Regions from separate parts of the Spirillospora sp. CA-108201 genome, predicted to be linked through region 1. Evidence: riboswitches for the same ligand, from Rfam matches in the RefSeq annotation. Region 1 holds a riboswitch; each other region holds the start of a gene.
The links. A riboswitch is a leader RNA that binds a small molecule or an ion and turns the genes downstream of it on or off. The one in region 1 is predicted to bind cyclic di-AMP.
Positions count from the first base shown of each region.

Region 1 (4,203 bases):
GAACCGCACTCCCATGAAGCGATCCAGGTCCTGCTCGTCGGCTGCGGCCAGGTCTTCTTGCGGGACGCCGCCGGACGCGAACTGCCCGCCGAGGCGGCTATCATCCCGAGCGGCGCAGCGCATGCGATGCGCGTCCCCGAGCCGGCTTTCGGGGTCATCGCCTACCTTGACCCGGCGGGACGGACCGGCACCGCCGCACGGGCACGGATCGCCTCCTCCAGGGGGGACCGACTTGCCGTCAGCACATGGACCAGCACAGCTCGGCCGGTCGATCCGGCCGCCTCACCACGGCATCTTTCGCTGGCCTCCGCACACTCGATCCTGGAGCGGCCGGCCCGCCGAACGCCGCACCCGGCGCTCACCGAGACAATGCGCGCGCTGCCGGATCTGGTACTCGGGCGGCTGACCCTGCGTCGGGTCGCCGAGCATGTCGGCTATCCAGCCGAACTCCTGGAGTCGTTGTTCCTGGAGGAGGTCGGCCTCCCCTTTCCCGCCTGGCGCCGCTGGGCGCGACTACAACACGGCATCACCCTGCTCGGCTGCGGGACAGGCATCACCAAAGCCGCAGAGGCCGCCGGTTACACCGGCAGGCGTCCTGAGTCCAGGCATGGTCCGCAGAGTGGCGTCCCCGCCGCCCCAGGGGTGGACGACGGGGACCGCTCGCAGAGCCGATTTCGCTAGGCGACGCGGACTCCGCCGGCGAAGGGCGGCCGGCGATGGGGGCGATCTTGACGACGTCGCCGGTCTGCGGCGCGTGGACCATGTTGCCGTTGCCGATGTACATACCCATGTGGTGCAGGTCGCTGTGGAAGAACACCAGGTCGCCGGGCTTGAGCTGGCTGAGGTTGGGGATGGAGCCGGGCCGCCCGCCGGCGGTCTTGAAGGTGCCGAGCTGCTTCTCGACCTTCTTCAGTTTGACCTGGAGTTCCCGGCGCTTCTTCTTCGCCTCGCCGGTGAGCGCGCGCACCTGGGCGGCGCGCCGCTCGGCGGCCTTGCGGGACCGGTCGGCGCCCTGCATCACCTGGAGCATCTGCGTGATGCGGATGTCGTTCTGCTTGGCGAAGTAGTTGAGGGTGGCCGACTGGTCCAGGACGGCCTGCGGGTCGGAGGACGTGGCGAAGGAGATCGCCGGGTCCGCGGGGCCGTTCTTGTAGCTGTCGGCGGCGATCTTCGCCATGCGCTCGCGCGCCTCGTCCAGCGCCTTCTGCTGGCGCAGTGCGCTGCTCTTGGCCGTCTTCGCGGCGTGCTCGGCCTGCTTGAGGCGTTCGCGCAGGCCGTTGTACTGCTCGCTGAGCTTCTCGGCCTCGTCGGCGAGCTTCTCCTGCTGCGCGGTGAGCTGCTTGCGCGTCGGCTTGGGCTCGGCGTGCGCGGGCGCGGGCGCGAGAAGCCCGGCGGACAGCGCGAGGGCGGCCGTCCATGCCGTGACACCGCCGGGCCGGCCGGTGCGGATCCTGCGGCGGGCCGTCGTTCGGGGGCCGGCAGCTCGTCGCTGCATGCGGTGTCCTCTCCTGTACCGCCTACCGGGTCAGCTGACGGGTTCGGGCCGGAGTCGCCCTACCGTCCCGTCGGGACGGATTCACCCCTGAAGATCGGGTCCCCGGTTCCCCGGACGGAGCCGTCCGCGGGATTCGGCGCGGTCGCCGGCCGTCCCCGGCGGAGACGTCGCCGCTGAACGCCTTGGGGCGAGGCGAGGCGTCCGACACCTGGCAGGAACCGTCCGACCTCTGCGGCGTAGGCGGCGTAAGCATCGCCGTGAGTGCGCAGCAGGTAAGGCTCCTCGACCGCGCGGACCTGCATCTGGACCGCCACCACGGTCACGACGAGGCCGAACAGCGAAGATCGCGTTGGGGACCATCGCGGCCAGCCCGGCGGCGGTGACGATCATCGTGGTGAAGATGGGGTTGCGGGCCAGGCTGAACGCGCCGCCGGTGACCAGTTCGGTGCGCTCGGCCTCCTCGACGCCGATCCGCCAGGAGTTTCCCATCGAGGTCTGCGCGGCCAGCGTGCCCGCCACTCCCCCGAGGGCCAGCGCGGTCCCGGCCACCTGCACGGCGGTGTGATCAAGGGCGGTGACCGCGGCGAGCCCGGCCAGCGCCGCGATCGGGCCCGCGGCACCGATCAGCAGCGCGCCGGTGAACAGCACCCTGGCCCACCATTGCACCGTCCCCTTGCCCAGGCCGCCGCCGCGGAAGCCGGTGTCGCCGGTGCGGCGCCACTGCAGGAGGGTCCGCAGCCCGAACGCCAGCACGGCCCAGACCAGATAGACGACCAGCGCGGTGACCGCCACGATGTCCTCCGAACTCGTCGAGGATGGGTCAGGAGCAGCAGGCGCAGCCGGGCCCGCATGTCGCGCAGGCGTCCTGCGCGGCTTCGGGACTGTCATCGGCGGCCGTGGTACTACCGGTCGGCAGAACGCAGCAGGCGTCGCCGCGCCACGCGTCCCGGCCCTCCTTGAACGCGACGGCGGCGATGACGAGCGCGGCGATCGGGTCGGCCCAGGACCAGCCGAACAGGGTGTTGACCGCCAGCCCCGCCAGCAGCACGCCCGACAGATAGGTGCACAGCAGGGTCTGCTTGGAGTCGGCGACCGCACTGGCCGATCCCAGCTCCCGGCCGGCCCGGCGCTGCGCGGCCGACAGGAACGGCATCACTGCCAGCGACAGCGCGGCCAGGACCAGCCCGGGCGTCGAGTGCTCGGCCTCGGCACCGCCGGCCAGGGAACGGACCGAGTCGGCGGCGACGTAGGCGGCCAGCGCGAAGAACGAGACCGCGATGATCCGCAGTGCGCGCTTCTCGCGCTGCTCGATCCGCTCGGGGTCGCGGGCGGAGAACTGCCAGGCGACCGCGGCGGCGGAGGCCACCTCGATCACCGAGTCCAGACCGAACGCCACCAGCGCGCCGGAGGAGGCCAGGGTCCCGGCGGTGACGGCGACGACGGCCTCGACGACGTTGTAGGAGATCGTGGCGGCCACCAGCAGGCGCACCCGCCGCGCCAGCACCGCCCGCCGCTCCGGAGACGGCCCCAGCGACACGGTGGTCATGCCCGCTCCTTCGCCTCGGAAGGACAGGCTCCCAGCGGCCGATCGCCCGCAGTGCCATGAGTCGGGCACAACGCGACGGCGCGGTCGGTGGCCGCCAGCAGATGCTCGGCCGAGCGCAGCAGGTCCAGCAGCTCCGGCACGGCGATGAAGTAGAACGACTGGCGGCCCTCGGCGCGGTAGTCCACCAGCTTGCAGCCGCGCAGACAGGCGAGATGCTTGGACACCGTGGACTGCGCCAACCCCAGCTCACGGGTCAGATCCACCACCCGGACCTCACCCAGCGCCAGCCGCTGCACGATCGACAGCCGCACCGGATCGGCCAGCGAGTGGAACAGCGCGGCCGCGGGCGCCAACCCGTCCAGCGAAGTCATTCCACATTCAGAATCAATCGTCATACTGGAATGATAGCCAGATCATGCGATCAGTCAAGTCGGTCGTACCGTGATCAGGCTCCCGCCACGCCACCGGACGACGTCGCCGAGGGCGTGGCATGGTTCTCGCCCTGGTTACTGCGCTGCCGTTGCGGACCTTCGGCAGTGTCGGCGCGGCGCGGTGAACCGCCGAGGAGCTCTTGGCGTACCGGTATTCGACAAGCCGTAGAAGGCATGCCGTCGGACGCCGAGCCACCCGAGAGGCGACAATGAGAATCCGGCACCTTGGACTTCACTGCCTTCAGATCCGTGTGTTGGCGGCAGTGGGAATCGGCGCCGTGTTGGCCGCGGCGGGGTGCGGCACGAGCAAGTCCGCTGGGAACAATGCAGCGCCCTTGAAGGCTGACGGTCCGAGGAGTTCCGGGAGGGGTACGCAGTCCCTTGCTCCCGCGAGCATCGAAGAACTCGGAACCAGGATGGGCTGCACGCCAGAGGTGCGCGGCAAGGCGGTCGACTACCGGCAGGCGATCTGTGTGACCCTGTCGGGGAAGTACGTGCTCAACACCTTCGCCACCGACAAGGCGCAGCAAGATTGGCTCGAATACTCCTCGATGTACGGCGGAACATACCTGGTCGGAACACGGTGGGTCGTCGTCTCCAGTCCACAGCTCCTGCTGGCCGCGCGGCAGAAGCTCGGCGGCCAGGTTCAGGACGCGGAGTCCCTCCACAGGCAGAACGGCGAGCCACGGGCCACCCCGAGGGCGGAATGACACGCTCGACCGGTGTGCCGG
Region 1 is NZ_JBNJNE010000001.1:287,445-291,647, reverse strand. Features, by position in the region: gene ACQEU6_RS01370 (C40 family peptidase) at 554-1,495, opposite strand; cyclic di-AMP (ydaO/yuaA leader) riboswitch at 1,499-1,644, opposite strand; gene ACQEU6_RS01365 (hypothetical protein) at 1,875-2,060, shown strand; gene ACQEU6_RS01360 (cation efflux transmembrane domain-containing protein) at 2,316-3,041, opposite strand; gene ACQEU6_RS01355 (ArsR/SmtB family transcription factor) at 3,038-3,436, opposite strand; gene ACQEU6_RS01350 (hypothetical protein) at 3,889-4,182, shown strand.

Region 2 (4,203 bases), 2.2 Mb from region 1:
GCAGCTCGGGCCGCTTCACCGGGTCGTACTCGGCGGCGGCGAGCGCGCCCGCGTGGTCGCCCTCGCGGATCAGGTGCGCGGCGATCGCGGGCAGCGGGTTGGCCTCCTCGAAGACCCTCGGGTCCAGCTCGGCCAGGTAACCGGCGGCCAGGTCGAGGAAGCGCGCCTGGTGGGCGGGCTCGCGGTCGCGCAGGTCGCGCAGGTAGAGCACCAGGTCGTGGTTGACGAACTTGACGTCCTTGGCCCGCCGCAGGTCGTAGGCGCCGCGCAGCGCGAAGAGCATGTCGATGCGGCGGTGGATCTCCAGCCGGTCGGCGAAGTTCGCCAGCTCCGCGCGCCGGTTGGAGATCGACGGCGCCCGCGTCCGCTCCCTGACCAGCCAGTTGTACACGCGGTGCGGGATCAGCGCGGTCCGTCCCGCCTCCAGGTAGGCCTCGGCGGTGAAGAGCAGGTCCTCGTAGTGCAGCCGCTCGACGAACCGCAGCCCGTGCTCCTCCAGGAAGCCGCGCCGGTAGGCCTTGTTGGTCGAGAGGGTGTCGTAGAGGAGATCGGGGTTCTCACCCAGCGAGTCGTAGACGACGCTGTTCCGGTAGAGCCAGGGGTACCAGGGGCGGATCCGCCCCTTCGCGCCCTCGGGCACGTCGAGGAAGATCCGGTCGCAGAGCCCCGAGACCAGGTCGGCGCCGGTGTCCTCGGCGGCGGCGAGCAGGTTGAGGCAGGCGTGCCGGTCCAGCAGGTCGTCGCTGTCGAGGAACATCACGTACCGGCCGGTGGACGCCTCGATCCCGATGTTGCGGGGGCGGCCGCAGCCGCCGGAGTTGGCCGGCAGGTGGACGGCCCGGACCCGGCCCGGGTGGGCCGCGGCGAGCCGGTCGGCGGCCTCGCCGGTGCCGTCGGTGCTCGCGTCGTCGACGATCAGCGTCTCGACGCCGCCCAGCGACTGCGCCAGCGTCGAGGCCACCGCCCGCGGAAGCCTCCGCGCGTCGTTGTAGGCGATCACCACCACGCTGACATCCGGGCGCACCGCCATCGGCATCCCCCTCCGCAGACCGGACGTCCTGGTTTCCTTTCCAGGAACGCCGCACTGAGGTCCAAGAGGGATCAAAGGCTGTCAACGCTTAGCATTACCCACCGACAGCGGAGGCAATGGGCACAACACCCGGAACGCCAGAAGGCGCCCGGCGGGGGCCGGGCGCCTTCGCTGAGCGCGCACCTTCTCGGGCGGTGTCGGATCAGCTGGCGTATTCGGGGTAGCCGTAGCCGACGACCTGCGACTTCTCGCGGACCTTCTTCTGCACCGCGTTGTCGGTGTTGCCCTCGATGGTGGTGATGCTGCCGTCGCCGTTGTCCTTGACGACGATGCCGACGTGGTCGATGTCGCCGATGCCGGCCTTCGAGCCGTCCTGCCAGTCGAAGAACACCACCGCGCCCGGCTTGGCCTTGTGGCCCCAGCGGCCGGTCTGCTTGAACCAGCTGGCGTGCTGGACGGTGTAGGCGTCCCAGCCCATGTTCTTGACGCCGGTCTGGGCGCCGAGCCAGGAGACGAACATGTTGCACCACTGGGCGCCGTTGTACTCCTTGACCGAGAAGCCGCCGTCACGCTTGGCGGTGGCCTTCGCCTGCGGAGTCGAGACGTACCACTTGTGGTACTTGGTCTGGCCGCCCTTGCCCTCGTGGATGCCGACCTGCTTCTGCGCGAGCTTGATCACTTCGGCGGGCTTGACGGCGTGCGGCGGGACCTTGAAGCCCTCGCGCCGCGCCTCGGCCGCGACCTTGTCGGCCTTCACGGTCTTGACCTGGGAGGACTTGGCCTGGGAGGACTTGGCCTGGGAGGAGTGGTGCGCGGCGGTGCCCTGCTCGGCGACCGCCGCCGTCTGGGCGGAGGTCTCGGCGACCGCGCGGCCGCCGGCGAGGGGGTTGACCACCGAGAGCCCGACCGCGCCCGCCAGGACCGCGCCTACGGCGACGCCGACGGCCTTGTCCTCGGGCGTGAGGCGGTTGAGCGAAAGTCGATCGAAAAGACCGGACATGCAGGGAATCTCCTTGTCTTCCATGGCGCCTACCGGGTTAGCTGACGGATTCGGGCATGGAAGCAGCCCTACGGCGCGACTCTCGGGCGCGCCGATTCACCCCAGAAACGTGGGTCCCCGGCTCCGTTCCGGTCGTCCCGACCGGCCGGACTCGGCCTCGCATCGCGCTCGGCGGTGCAGGTATGCGGATGTTCTCACTGACAGATCTTGATGAGGGGGCGCGCGTCGATTGGCGCGCATCGCGTGCGGATTCCGCTCCGCGATCCTCGGCCGCGCATGGTGCGGCCGGCGGCAACGCATGGAACGCGTTGCGTGATTCGGGATCGAAGGTACCAACCTTCTCAAGAAAAGCAAACCAGGCATAAAGTAAAGTCTTGCCTGCTCAAAGCCCTTCCAAGAGACTCCCAACACCGAGGCCGCCCCGCGTCTTCCCGATCTTTGCCGAGATGGCCCTCAGCCCCTTGCCCGCCGTACTTACCGGCCCTTCGAGAAAAGGTAAAGAAGATCGAAAAGGTGGCGCCCGGCGCCTCTCGCCGGGGCGCCCGGCGCTCCCCTGGCGCCGCTGGGTGAGTCGCAGGTCACACCCGGCGATCCTCGCTGGTCAGGCGTGCCGTTCGTCACCGCGAGGCCTGGGCGGTCACTCCACGTAAAGGGCGAAGAGCGTGGTGTCGTCCGCCGCCCGGTCGTGCTCCATCCGCGCCAGCACCTCGTCCAGGACCCGCTCGGGACGCGTGGAGGAGTCCCGCAGGATGCGGGTCAGGCGGACGATCCGCTCGTCCAGGTCCGCGTCCCTGCGCTCCACCAGCCCGTCGGTGTAGAGGAAGAGCATGTCTCCCGAGTCGAGCCCGGTGGTGATCGTCGTGTACTCCCAGCCGGGCATCGCGCCGAGCATCGGGTCGCGGACCACTTCCAGCGGGGTCGCCCGCCCGTCCCGGACCAGGATCGGCGGCGGATGGCCCGCGCACGTCCACTCCAGGACGTGCCGGGACGGGTCGTAGTGGGCGACGATGGCGGTGCCCGTCGCGGGCGGGTCCATGGCGCCGATCAGCTCGTTCAGCCAGCCGACCAGCCGGCCCGCCCGCTCCCCCGTGCAGGCGAGGCCCAGCAGGCCGTTCCGGGTCCGCGCCATCGCGGCCGCCGCCGGCAGCCCGTGCCCGGCCGCGTCCCCGATGGCGAACATCGCCCGCCCGTCCTGCAGGGCGCGGGTCGCGAACCAGTCGCCGCCGATCCGGGCCGTGCTCTCCGCCGCCATGCTGCGGATCGAGGTGGTCATGCCCGGCAGCTGCTCGACCTCGTCCTCGTCCGGCAGGATGGCCCGCCGCAGCGTCACCGCCACCCGGCGCTCCTGCGCCGTCCTCGCCTGCTGGCGCAGCATCTGCCGCCGGGTCTCGGCCAGCGCCCGCTCCACCCCGCGCCGCCGGGTGATGTCCTGCGAGACGATGTTGATCGAGACGGGCAGTCCGGACTCCCCGAGCACCGGCTCGGCGAACACCCACAGGTGGCGCGGCGTCCCGTCCTGGCCGATCACGCGGTGCTCCGCCTCGACCGGTTCGCGGCGCGAGAACATCGTCTGGACGGCCTCCTCCACCAGCGGGAGGTCGTCGTCGGCCACGACCTTCGGCAGGTCGTGCGGCATCGGCGGCACCTCGTCCGGAGAGAGGCCGTAGTTGGCCAGCATCTGCGGCGTCCAGTCCGCCTCGCCCGTCGCGAGGTCCCACTCCCCGAACCCGATCAGGGCGAGCCGCTCCACCCGCTCAAGCCGCCGCGCGATGCGGTCCTCGGCCAGGTGGTACCGCCAGGTCACGCAGATGCCGGTCGGCACGCGGACGCACCGCACGCTCATCCGCGACGACCGGGACAGGCCGCGCTGGGCCGTCGAGTACTGGATCGAGGAACGTTCCAAATGTGCACCGGACTCCAGCACCCCGACATACTCGTCGAACAGGCCGCTGAGCACCGCCCCGGGATCCGTCCGCAGCAGCCGCAGCCCGGTCAGCTCCTCCCGGCCCCGCCCGAACATGTCCCTGGCGACGCCGTTGAGCTCCGCGAAGAGGAAGTCGGCCACGTTGCCGTCCGGCCCCCGCACCGGGACCAGATGCGCCGCCGAGTCGAGCGCCCCCTCCAGCACGGCCGTCGCCGCGGGGTCGTCGGGCACCCTCGCGAGGACCTGCGC
Region 2 is NZ_JBNJNE010000001.1:2,484,372-2,488,574, forward strand. Features, by position in the region: gene ACQEU6_RS12110 (bifunctional glycosyltransferase/CDP-glycerol:glycerophosphate glycerophosphotransferase) at 1-1,030, opposite strand, end outside; gene ACQEU6_RS12115 (CHAP domain-containing protein) at 1,233-2,030, opposite strand; cyclic di-AMP (ydaO/yuaA leader) riboswitch at 2,043-2,197, opposite strand; gene ACQEU6_RS12120 (PP2C family protein-serine/threonine phosphatase) at 2,668-4,203, opposite strand, start outside.
Region 2: it holds a riboswitch for cyclic di-AMP, as region 1 does, so the genes downstream of both, ACQEU6_RS12115 (CHAP domain-containing protein) here and ACQEU6_RS01370 (C40 family peptidase) in region 1, are expected to answer to the same signal.

Region 3 (4,203 bases), 2.8 Mb from region 1:
GAGAAGCTCAAGGTCGCCAAGAAGAAGTTCGACGCCGCGAACAAGGCGAGCAAGCAGGAGCAGGCCAGCTTCGAGGAGCAGCGGTCCAAGATCGCTCAGATGGCGGCCACCGCCTACAAGAACGGTGACTCGGCCGATGTCACCGGCTTTGTCGGCAGCAAGGACCCGCAGTCGATCCTCGACCAGGCGGCCGTCTTCTCGCACCTGTCGCAGGAGCGCAGCTCCCAGCTCACCCAGTTCCTCGCGACCGCCCAGCGGCTCCGCCGCGAGCAGTCCCAGGCGAAGTCCTCCTACGACGAGGTGAAGTCGAAGCAGGACGAGCTGAAGAAGCAGAAGCTGGAACTCGACAAGCAGGTGAAGAAGCAGAAGACGCTCGTGCGCCGGCTCAGCCCGCGCACGCCGTCGGGCTCTAGCCCGGGCGGCGGTACCGGCGGCACCTACAACGGGCCGGCCAGCGGTCCGGCCCGCACGGCGCTCAACTTCGCCTACGCCCAGCTCGGCAAGCCCTACTCCTACGGCGCCGAGGGCCCGAGCTCCTACGACTGCTCCGGCCTGACCATGAAGGCCTGGGCCGCCGCGGGCGTCGGCATCACCCGCACCACCAACACCCAGTACGCCTACACCAACAGCAAGCGGGTCGCCTGGAACAACCTGCAGCCCGGCGATCTGGTGTTCTTCAGCAACCTCGGCCACGTCGGCCTTTACGTGGGCGGCGGCAAGATGATCCACGCCCCGCACACCGGCGACGTCGTCAAGATCAGCGACATCGGCAGCGGCTACTACAAGGACAACTTCTACGGCGCCGGGCGCCCCTGACGCACCGCCCTGACACCCGCGCCCCGCGGGCGTGACGGGGCCTCATCGACAACGGACCAGGCTTGACCTGGTCCGTTGTTGATTTTGGGGGGGTTTGCCTTCTTTTGGGGTTTTGGTACCTTGTCACCACCCACGGCGCCCTCCAGACGCCGCGGCCCCGCGGCGCCCACCAGGCGCCCCGGCCCCACGCGGCGCATCCAGCACCCGCGTGACGGCGGCGCGATCCACGCGCCGCTCCCCCCAGGGCGGCACGCCCCACGTGCCGCCCCGCGGCGCCCGAAGGCGCCGCACGGTCTCGACGCAGACCCGGCCGACCCCGTTCCACCGTGCGCACGCCGCAGCGTGCATGGCGCTGAGTGCGCAGCAGCGGTGGCCTACGCGGGGCAGGCCCCGGACGGCCCCGGAGACGGGCCGCCGTCCGCCCACAACATCAGGCGCCGCTCGTTCGCACGCGGGAGACAGGTCCCGTGCCGGGCCCCATCTCGCCCCCAGGATCGCAGCGGCAGCGCCGAATCCGCCTCAGCGCGGAACCGGGGACCCATATCCGCCGGAGTCCGGAGAACGTCTCCGGACGGGCATTCCGGCACCCGGGGTGAATCGGCGCGTCTCTCCCGGCAGTCCGGCGAGAGCCGCCGTAGGGCCACTTCCACGCCCGAACCCGTCAGCTAACCCGGTAGGCGTCTGGAAGACAAGGAGAGAATCCCGCAGCGTTACCTGGGGCGTGGCCGCCACGCGGTCACGCCCCCACCCTCTCACTCCGCGGGCGCCTGCGCCCGCCGAGATTCCCCATCCGAACCGGCGTGCCCGCCCCCGGGCACGTCACCGCCGAATCCGCGGACCGCCGTGCGCTTGCGCGACCGTCGCGGAACCGGGGACCCACTGTGTCCTTTCGGGGTGAATCGGCCTGCCTTCGCGCGGCCGTAGGGCGGCTTCCACGCCCGAACCCGTCAGCTAACCCGGTAGGCGGCATGGAAGTCGAGGAGATCCCCCCGTGCCACGCGCGCACTGCAAGAAGTCCTCCGGCAGGCATCGCAAGCCGAACCCCTTCTCCCTCACGTGGCGGACGACCGGCGGCGTGGTCGTCGGCGCCGCCGTGCTCGGCACCGCCGCGGCCACCGCGCAGGCGTCGGTCCTGCCGTTCGGCTCCGCCCCGGTGAGGTCCGCCGCCGCGGCCGACCTCGCCCCCGGTCTGGCGGCGTACGGCGACCCGTCCAGGCGCACGTCCGGGCGCCCGTCCGAGGACGAGCCCGGGACCACCGGTTCGCCGGCCCCGGCGAGCGGGCGGGACCGGCCCGGGCGGCCGCGGGCGAAGGCCTCCGGGAAGCCGGCCGCGAAGTCGCGGCCCACCGCCGCGCAGGCCATCGACCTCGCCCGCTCGCAGGTGGGCATCGAGGAGAACGGCGGCGGCGAGACCAAGTTCCAGGAGTGGTACATGGCCACGTCCCGCGCGCGGGAGACGCTCGCGCGCGACGGCGGCTCCCTCGACGGCTACGGCGACGCGAACTGGTGCGACATGTTCGTCTCCTGGGTCGGCGAGCAGATCGGCTTCAGCGACCAGGTCGGCAGCGACGCCTGGACGATCGCCCACGCCCGCTGGTTCCAGGAGCACGGCCGCTGGGGCACCGAGCCGAGGCCGGGCGCGATCGTCTTCTTCGCGTGGGACGGCGGCGAGTCCCTCGACGACATCCAGCACGTCGGCATGGTGATCAAGAAGGTCGACGACGGGACGATCGAGACCGTCGAGGGCAACACCGACAACGCCGTCCGCGTGAAGGAACGTTCCACAGACGTCGTGGTCGGCTACGGCTACCCGGACTACCGGTCGTGACGGCGCCTCCCGCCCCGCGCCCTGCATAGGATCGCGGCCATGGAGGAAGGCCCCGGGCAGGACGCCCCCGTGACGCGGCGCAGGGCCCTCGCCCTCGGCGCGGGCGGGGCCGCCGTCCTCCTCGCCGGAGGCGCCGGCCTGGCCGGCTCGCGCTCCGGCGGCGGGGCGGCGGACGCCGGCGCCCCCGCCTCCCGGGCCGCCGGGACGTTCAGCCCGGACGCGGCCGCCGCCGTTCTCGCCAACCGCGCCCGCGCCGTCCGCGACGGCGACCGCACGGCGTTCCTCGCCACGGTGGGCCACGCCCCCGCCGCCTTCCAGGACTCCCAGTCCCGCGTGTACGGGAACCTCCGGAAGCTCCCCCTGGAAGGCTGGCGGGAGCGCATCGCCGGCACCGAGGCCGTGGACGGCGCGACCGCCGTCGTCCGCGTCGAGGTGCGCTACAGGCTGCGCGGATTCGACCGGGGCCACGTCGCCCGCACCCGCTACCTCACGCTGGCCCCGAGGGGCGGGGCGTGGACGATCGTCGGCGACGGGACGTCCCGCGGCCTCGCCGACGACACCGACATCTGGGACTGCGGCCCCCTCGCGGTGGTGAGGGGCCGCGCCGGGCTCGTCGTCGGCGACGGCGCCGGGCTCGACGGCATCGCCGAGCGGCTGGACGCGGCCGTCCCGGTCGTCACGTCCGTGGTAGGCAAGGCGTGGGCGCAGCGGGTCGTCGCGCTCGTCCCCGCCGACGCGACCGTGGCCTCCGCGCTCGCCGGCCCCGCGCAGAGCCTCGGCCAGATCGCCGCGCTCGCCACCGTCGCCCCGTCCGCCGGGGGCGGCCGCGGCGAGGACCGCGTCATCGTCTCCCCCGGCACCTTCGGCCGCCTCAACGAGCTGGGCCGCGACGTCGTCCTCACCCACGAGCTGACCCACGTCGCCACGGGCGGCGCCCGCGACCGGCGCACCCCGCTGTGGCTGATCGAGGGCTTCGCCGACTACGTCGGCTACCGGCGCGTCAAGATCAGCGCCCGGTCGGCGGCGGGCGAGCTGCGCAGCGAGGTCTCCGCCGGCCGCGCGCCGTCCGCGCTGCCCGCCGCGGCCGCGTTCGCCGGCGGCTCCCCCCGCCTCTCCCAGGCCTACCAGGAGGCCTGGCTCGCCTGCCGGATGGTCGCCGACCGGTACGGTGAGGCGGCGCTGGTGCGGCTCTACCGGGCCGCCGGGCGCGCCCCGGAGGCCGCGGCGCTGCGCGACGTGCTCGGCCTCACGCGGGAGCGCTTCACCGCACTGTGGCGCGACTACGTGAAGGAGGAGCTCGCATGAGCGAGGCGGAGACCGACGAGGGCCGCTCCGGGGGCGCCGCCGCCGGGACGCCCGGCGCCGCCCCCGCGCGGCGGCCCCGGATCGCCGCCGCCGTCACCGCCGCCGTGCTCTTCGCCGGGGTCGCTGCCGTCCTCGCGAGGACCACGCCGTGGAACCCGCTGCCCGGGCACGTCCCCGGCGGGCGGGTGACGCCCGATCCCGCGCTGGACTTCACCCCCGCGGAGATCGCGCGCTCCAAGGCGTTCGACTCGGCC
Region 3 is NZ_JBNJNE010000001.1:3,133,996-3,138,198, forward strand. Features, by position in the region: gene ACQEU6_RS15265 (C40 family peptidase) at 1-816, shown strand, start outside; cyclic di-AMP (ydaO/yuaA leader) riboswitch at 1,313-1,511, shown strand; cyclic di-AMP (ydaO/yuaA leader) riboswitch at 1,630-1,798, shown strand; gene ACQEU6_RS15270 (CHAP domain-containing protein) at 1,808-2,644, shown strand; gene ACQEU6_RS15275 (hypothetical protein) at 2,684-3,949, shown strand; gene ACQEU6_RS15280 (M48 family metallopeptidase) at 3,946-4,203, shown strand, end outside.
Region 3: it holds a riboswitch for cyclic di-AMP, as region 1 does, so the genes downstream of both, ACQEU6_RS15270 (CHAP domain-containing protein) here and ACQEU6_RS01370 (C40 family peptidase) in region 1, are expected to answer to the same signal.

Region 4 (4,203 bases), 7.3 Mb from region 1:
CCCGAGCAGGACCTCGACCGGGACGACGGCGGTGGCGTAGCCGCTGCCCGCGTCGAGCCGGGTCAGGACGGCCAGCCCGGCCGCGGCCGTGAGCAGGCCGCCGGCGATCAGCAGCCGGGCGGGCACCCGCCGGATGAGCACGGCGCCGACCAGGTAGCCGCTCGCGGAGTTCGCGACGGCCATCGGCAGGAACGCCAGCCCGGTGCGCATCGGCGAGAAGTGCGCCACCACCTGGAGGTAGTAGGTGAGCGTGAGGAAGACCCCGAAGGCGCCGACGACCGCGGTGGCCACCGCGAGGTAGGCGCCGGCCCGGTCGCGGTCGGCGAGGATCCGCAGCGGCAGCAGCGGCGCGCCGTGCCCGGCCTGGCGCGCGACGAACAGGGCGAGCGCCAGGACGCCGATCGCGAGGGGCGCGAGGGTCTGCCAGGCGTCCCAGCCGTGCGGGGCGGCCTGGCCGGCGCCGTACACGACGGCCGCCAGGCCGCCGGTGACGAGGACGGCCGAGATCCAGTCGAGGCGCGACCCGGGGAAGCCCGGCGGCGCCGGCAGGACGATCCGTCCCGCCACCGACGCGGCGGCGGCGATCGCCACGTTGACGTAGAGGCACCAGCGCCAGTCGGCGTACTGGGTCAGCGCGCCGCCGAGCAGCAGCCCGACGGCGGCGCCGCTGCTCGCCACGGCGCCGTACACGCCGAACGCCTTCGCGCGCTCCTTGGGTTCGGTGAAGGTGACGGCCAGCAGGGACAGGGCCGTGGGCGCGAGCAGCGCGGCGAACGCCCCCTGGAGGGCGCGCCCGACCACGAGGACCCCGAAGCCCGGCGCGGCCCCGGCGATCATCGAGGCGACCGCGAACCCGGCCAGCCCGGCCAGGAAGCTGCGGCGCCGCCCGACCAGGTCGGCGATCCGGCCGCCGAGCAGGAGCAGCCCGGCGAAGGACAGGGTGTAGGCGGTGATCATCCACTGCCGGTCGGCGTCGCCGAAGCCGAGCGCGTGCTGAGCCGTCGGCAGCGCGATGTTCACGATCGTGGCGTCGAGGGCGATCATCAGCTGCGCGACGGCGATGACGACCAGCGCCGCCCAGCGCCGGTTCGGGGCGCCCGCGTACGGGCCGGACGCGGTCCGCGCCGTGATGGCGGTCATGGAGCCCACCTCCCGGTAAATGAAGGATTCTCCTCCGGATAATAACTGGAGGTTTCTTCTCCGTCTAGTGACGGATCGAGTCTCGTTCGCCGACCGGACGCCCCGCACCGGCGGCTCGCACGACGGCCGACAGGGCACTGAGCTGCGGAAATCGAGATGCGTGACCTTGCCGTTTCTTTACGATTTCAGTAACTTTGCCCCTTCAAGACGTCTTCCAGGCGTTTTGTCCCACATGGTGGGGCGGGGTTCCCACCCCGCGACAAGGCCCGAGACGCGACGTCGATCGGGTCCCACATCGTCAGCGCCGCTGTCCCCCAGCGGCACCCGCCGAGTCCGCCATGGCGCGGAGCCGGGGACCCAACCCGCACTGGGGTGAATCGGCCTGCTCAGGCCGTAGGGCGACTTCCACGTCCGAACCCGTCAGCTAACCCGGTAGGCGGCACATGGAAGCAAGGAGCCCCCCTGTGAAAGGCAAGCAACCGAAAGGCGAGCACGGCAAGTGGTCGCGCGTTCTGCGACCGACCCCCTGGGCCACGGTCACGCTGACGGGTCTCGCCGTCTTCGGCGTGACGGCGGCCGTGCCGACGGCCTTGCAGCACGCGTCCACCGAGACGGTCGCCGCCGTCCAGACCGTGCCGCAGCAGCGGACCGCGCCGCAGCAGGCCGCGCCGCAGGAGCAGACCAGAGCGCAGGTCCAGGTCCAGAAGGACTACATGGCGCCGGTGAAGGCCGCGCCGTCGACGAAGAGCAAGCCCAAGAAGCAGGCCGCGGAATCCAAGTCGGACGAGCGGTCCAAGGTCATCGCGCGGGCCAGGACCTGGCATCCGCACACCGGCGAGCGGGTCCCCTACAGCCAGACCAGCACGCACAACGGCTACCGCACCGACTGCTCGGGATTCGTGTCCATGGCGCTGGGGCTGCCCAAGCCCGGGCCGAACACCGTGGGCCTCACCTCGTCGCGGTACACCGAGCGCATCAAGATGTCCGAGTTGAAGAAGGGCGACCTCGTCATGGACGCCCTCGGCAGCAACACCACCCGGCACGTCGTCATCTTCGAGAAGTGGGCCGACAAGAAGCACTCGTCGTACTGGGCCTACGAGCAGCGCGGCCGGTACGGAACCGACCACCGGACGCTCGACTACGGGCTTTCCTCGGGCGACGAGTACAAGGCGTACCGCCCGACGTCCCTCAAGTAGGCCGCCCCTGAAAGACGCCCGGCACCGGCGGATCGCCGGTGCCGGGCAGAACGGGTCGTGAGGCGGGACGGGATCAGACCGATCGGACGGCCCGCAGCGACTCCTTCAGGGAACCGAGGGTCGAGAAGACCGCCGTGGGCTCGTAGCCGCAGTGGGCCATGCAGTTGGCGCACCGGGAGTCGCGGCCTCGTCCGTAGGAGTCCCAGTCGGTCTCGTCCAGGAGTTCCTGGTAGGTCTGCGCGTAGCCGTCCGACATCAGGTAGCAGGGACGCTGCCAGCCGAAGAGGGAGTAGGACGGGATCGCCCAGGCCGTGCAGGGGAAGTCGACCTTGCCTTCCAGGAAGTCCAGGAACAGGGGCGAGTGGTTGAAGCGCCACCGCTTGCGGTTGCCGTCCCCGAACGCCTTGCGGAAGAGCTCCCGCGTCTCCTGGACGCCGAGGAAGTGCTCCTGGTCGGGCGCCTTGTCGTAGGCGTAGCCGGGCGAGATCATCATCTCGTCGACCCCGAGGTCGTCGTTGAGGTAGTTCAGGACGTCGATGACGGTCTGCGGCGTGTCCGTGTTGAAGATCGTCGTGTTGGTCGTGACGCGGAACCCCCGCCGCCGGCACTCCTCGATGGCGGCGACGGCGTCGTCGAACACGCCCTCCTTGCAGACGGACTCGTCGTGGCGTTCCCGCAGCCCGTCGATGTGCACCGCCCACGCGAAGTACGGCGACGGCGTGAACCTGTCGAGCTTCTTCGGGATGAGCAGCGCGTTCGTGCACAGGAAGACGAACTTCTTGCGCCTGACGAGCTCGTTCACCAGCTCGTCGATCTGCGGGTGCATGAGCGGCTCGCCGCCCGCGATGGAGACCATCGGCGCGCCGCACTCCTCGATGGCGGCGAGGGCCTGCTCGACCGGCATGCGCCTCTTCAGCACGTCGTGCGGGTGCTGGATCTTCCCGCAGCCGGCGCAGGCGAGGTTGCAGGCGAACAGGGGCTCCAGCTCGACGATGAGCGGGAACTTCTCCCGGCGGCGCAGCTTGTTGCGCAGGATGTAGCCGCCGATGCGAAGGCTCTGGCGGAGCGGCATGCTCATGGTGTCCGGACCTCCTTGTGCAGGGTGGACTCGGTGGTCTCCGCAGGACCGCGCGCCCGCCTCATGCCGCGCCGTCCAGGTAGCGGCCGAGGGCGCTGACGGGGAACACCAGCCGGTACAGGTGGTAGTTGATGTAGAAGTCGCCGGGGAAGCCGGTGCCGGTGAAGTGGTCCTCGTCCCAGGTGCCGTCCGGCCGCTGGTGGTCGACGAGCCACCGCACGCCGGCCTCCACGGCCGGGGTGCGCTCGCCCGCGGCGAGCAGCGCCAGCAGCGCCCAGGCCGTCTGCGACGGGGTGGACTCCCCCCGCCCGACCCACGCGGGGTCGTCGTAGGAGCGCAGGTCCTCGCCCCAGCCCCCGTCGGGGTTCTGGTGGTCCTCCAGCCAGACCACGGCGCGCCGGACGGCGGGCTTGCCGGGACCGACCCCGGCCGCGACGAGCGCGGGCACCACGCCGCCCGTCCCGTAGACGTGGTTCGCCCCCCAGCGCCCGAACCACGAGCCGTCCGCCTCCTGCGCCCGGAGCAGCCACACGACGGCGCGCCTGACCATGGCCGACTCCGCGAGGCCCTCCTTCGACAGCGCCTCGACGACATGGGCGGTGACGTCGGCGGACGGCGGGTCGATGACGGCGCCGAAGTCGCAGAAGGGCAGTTTGGTGCACAGCTCGCGGGTGTTGTCGGCGTCGAAGGCGCCGAAGCCGCCGTCGCGCGACGCCATCCCCTCCAGCCATCGGACGGCCCGCCTGATCGGCTCCTCCGCCTCCGGGAGGCCGACCCTGCGCAGCGCCA
Region 4 is NZ_JBNJNE010000001.1:7,627,829-7,632,031, reverse strand. Features, by position in the region: gene ACQEU6_RS36640 (MFS transporter) at 1-1,140, opposite strand, end outside; cyclic di-AMP (ydaO/yuaA leader) riboswitch at 1,456-1,594, shown strand; gene ACQEU6_RS36635 (NlpC/P60 family protein) at 1,605-2,336, shown strand; gene hpnH (adenosyl-hopene transferase HpnH) at 2,410-3,414, opposite strand; gene shc (squalene--hopene cyclase) at 3,476-4,203, opposite strand, start outside.
Region 4: it holds a riboswitch for cyclic di-AMP, as region 1 does, so the genes downstream of both, ACQEU6_RS36635 (NlpC/P60 family protein) here and ACQEU6_RS01370 (C40 family peptidase) in region 1, are expected to answer to the same signal.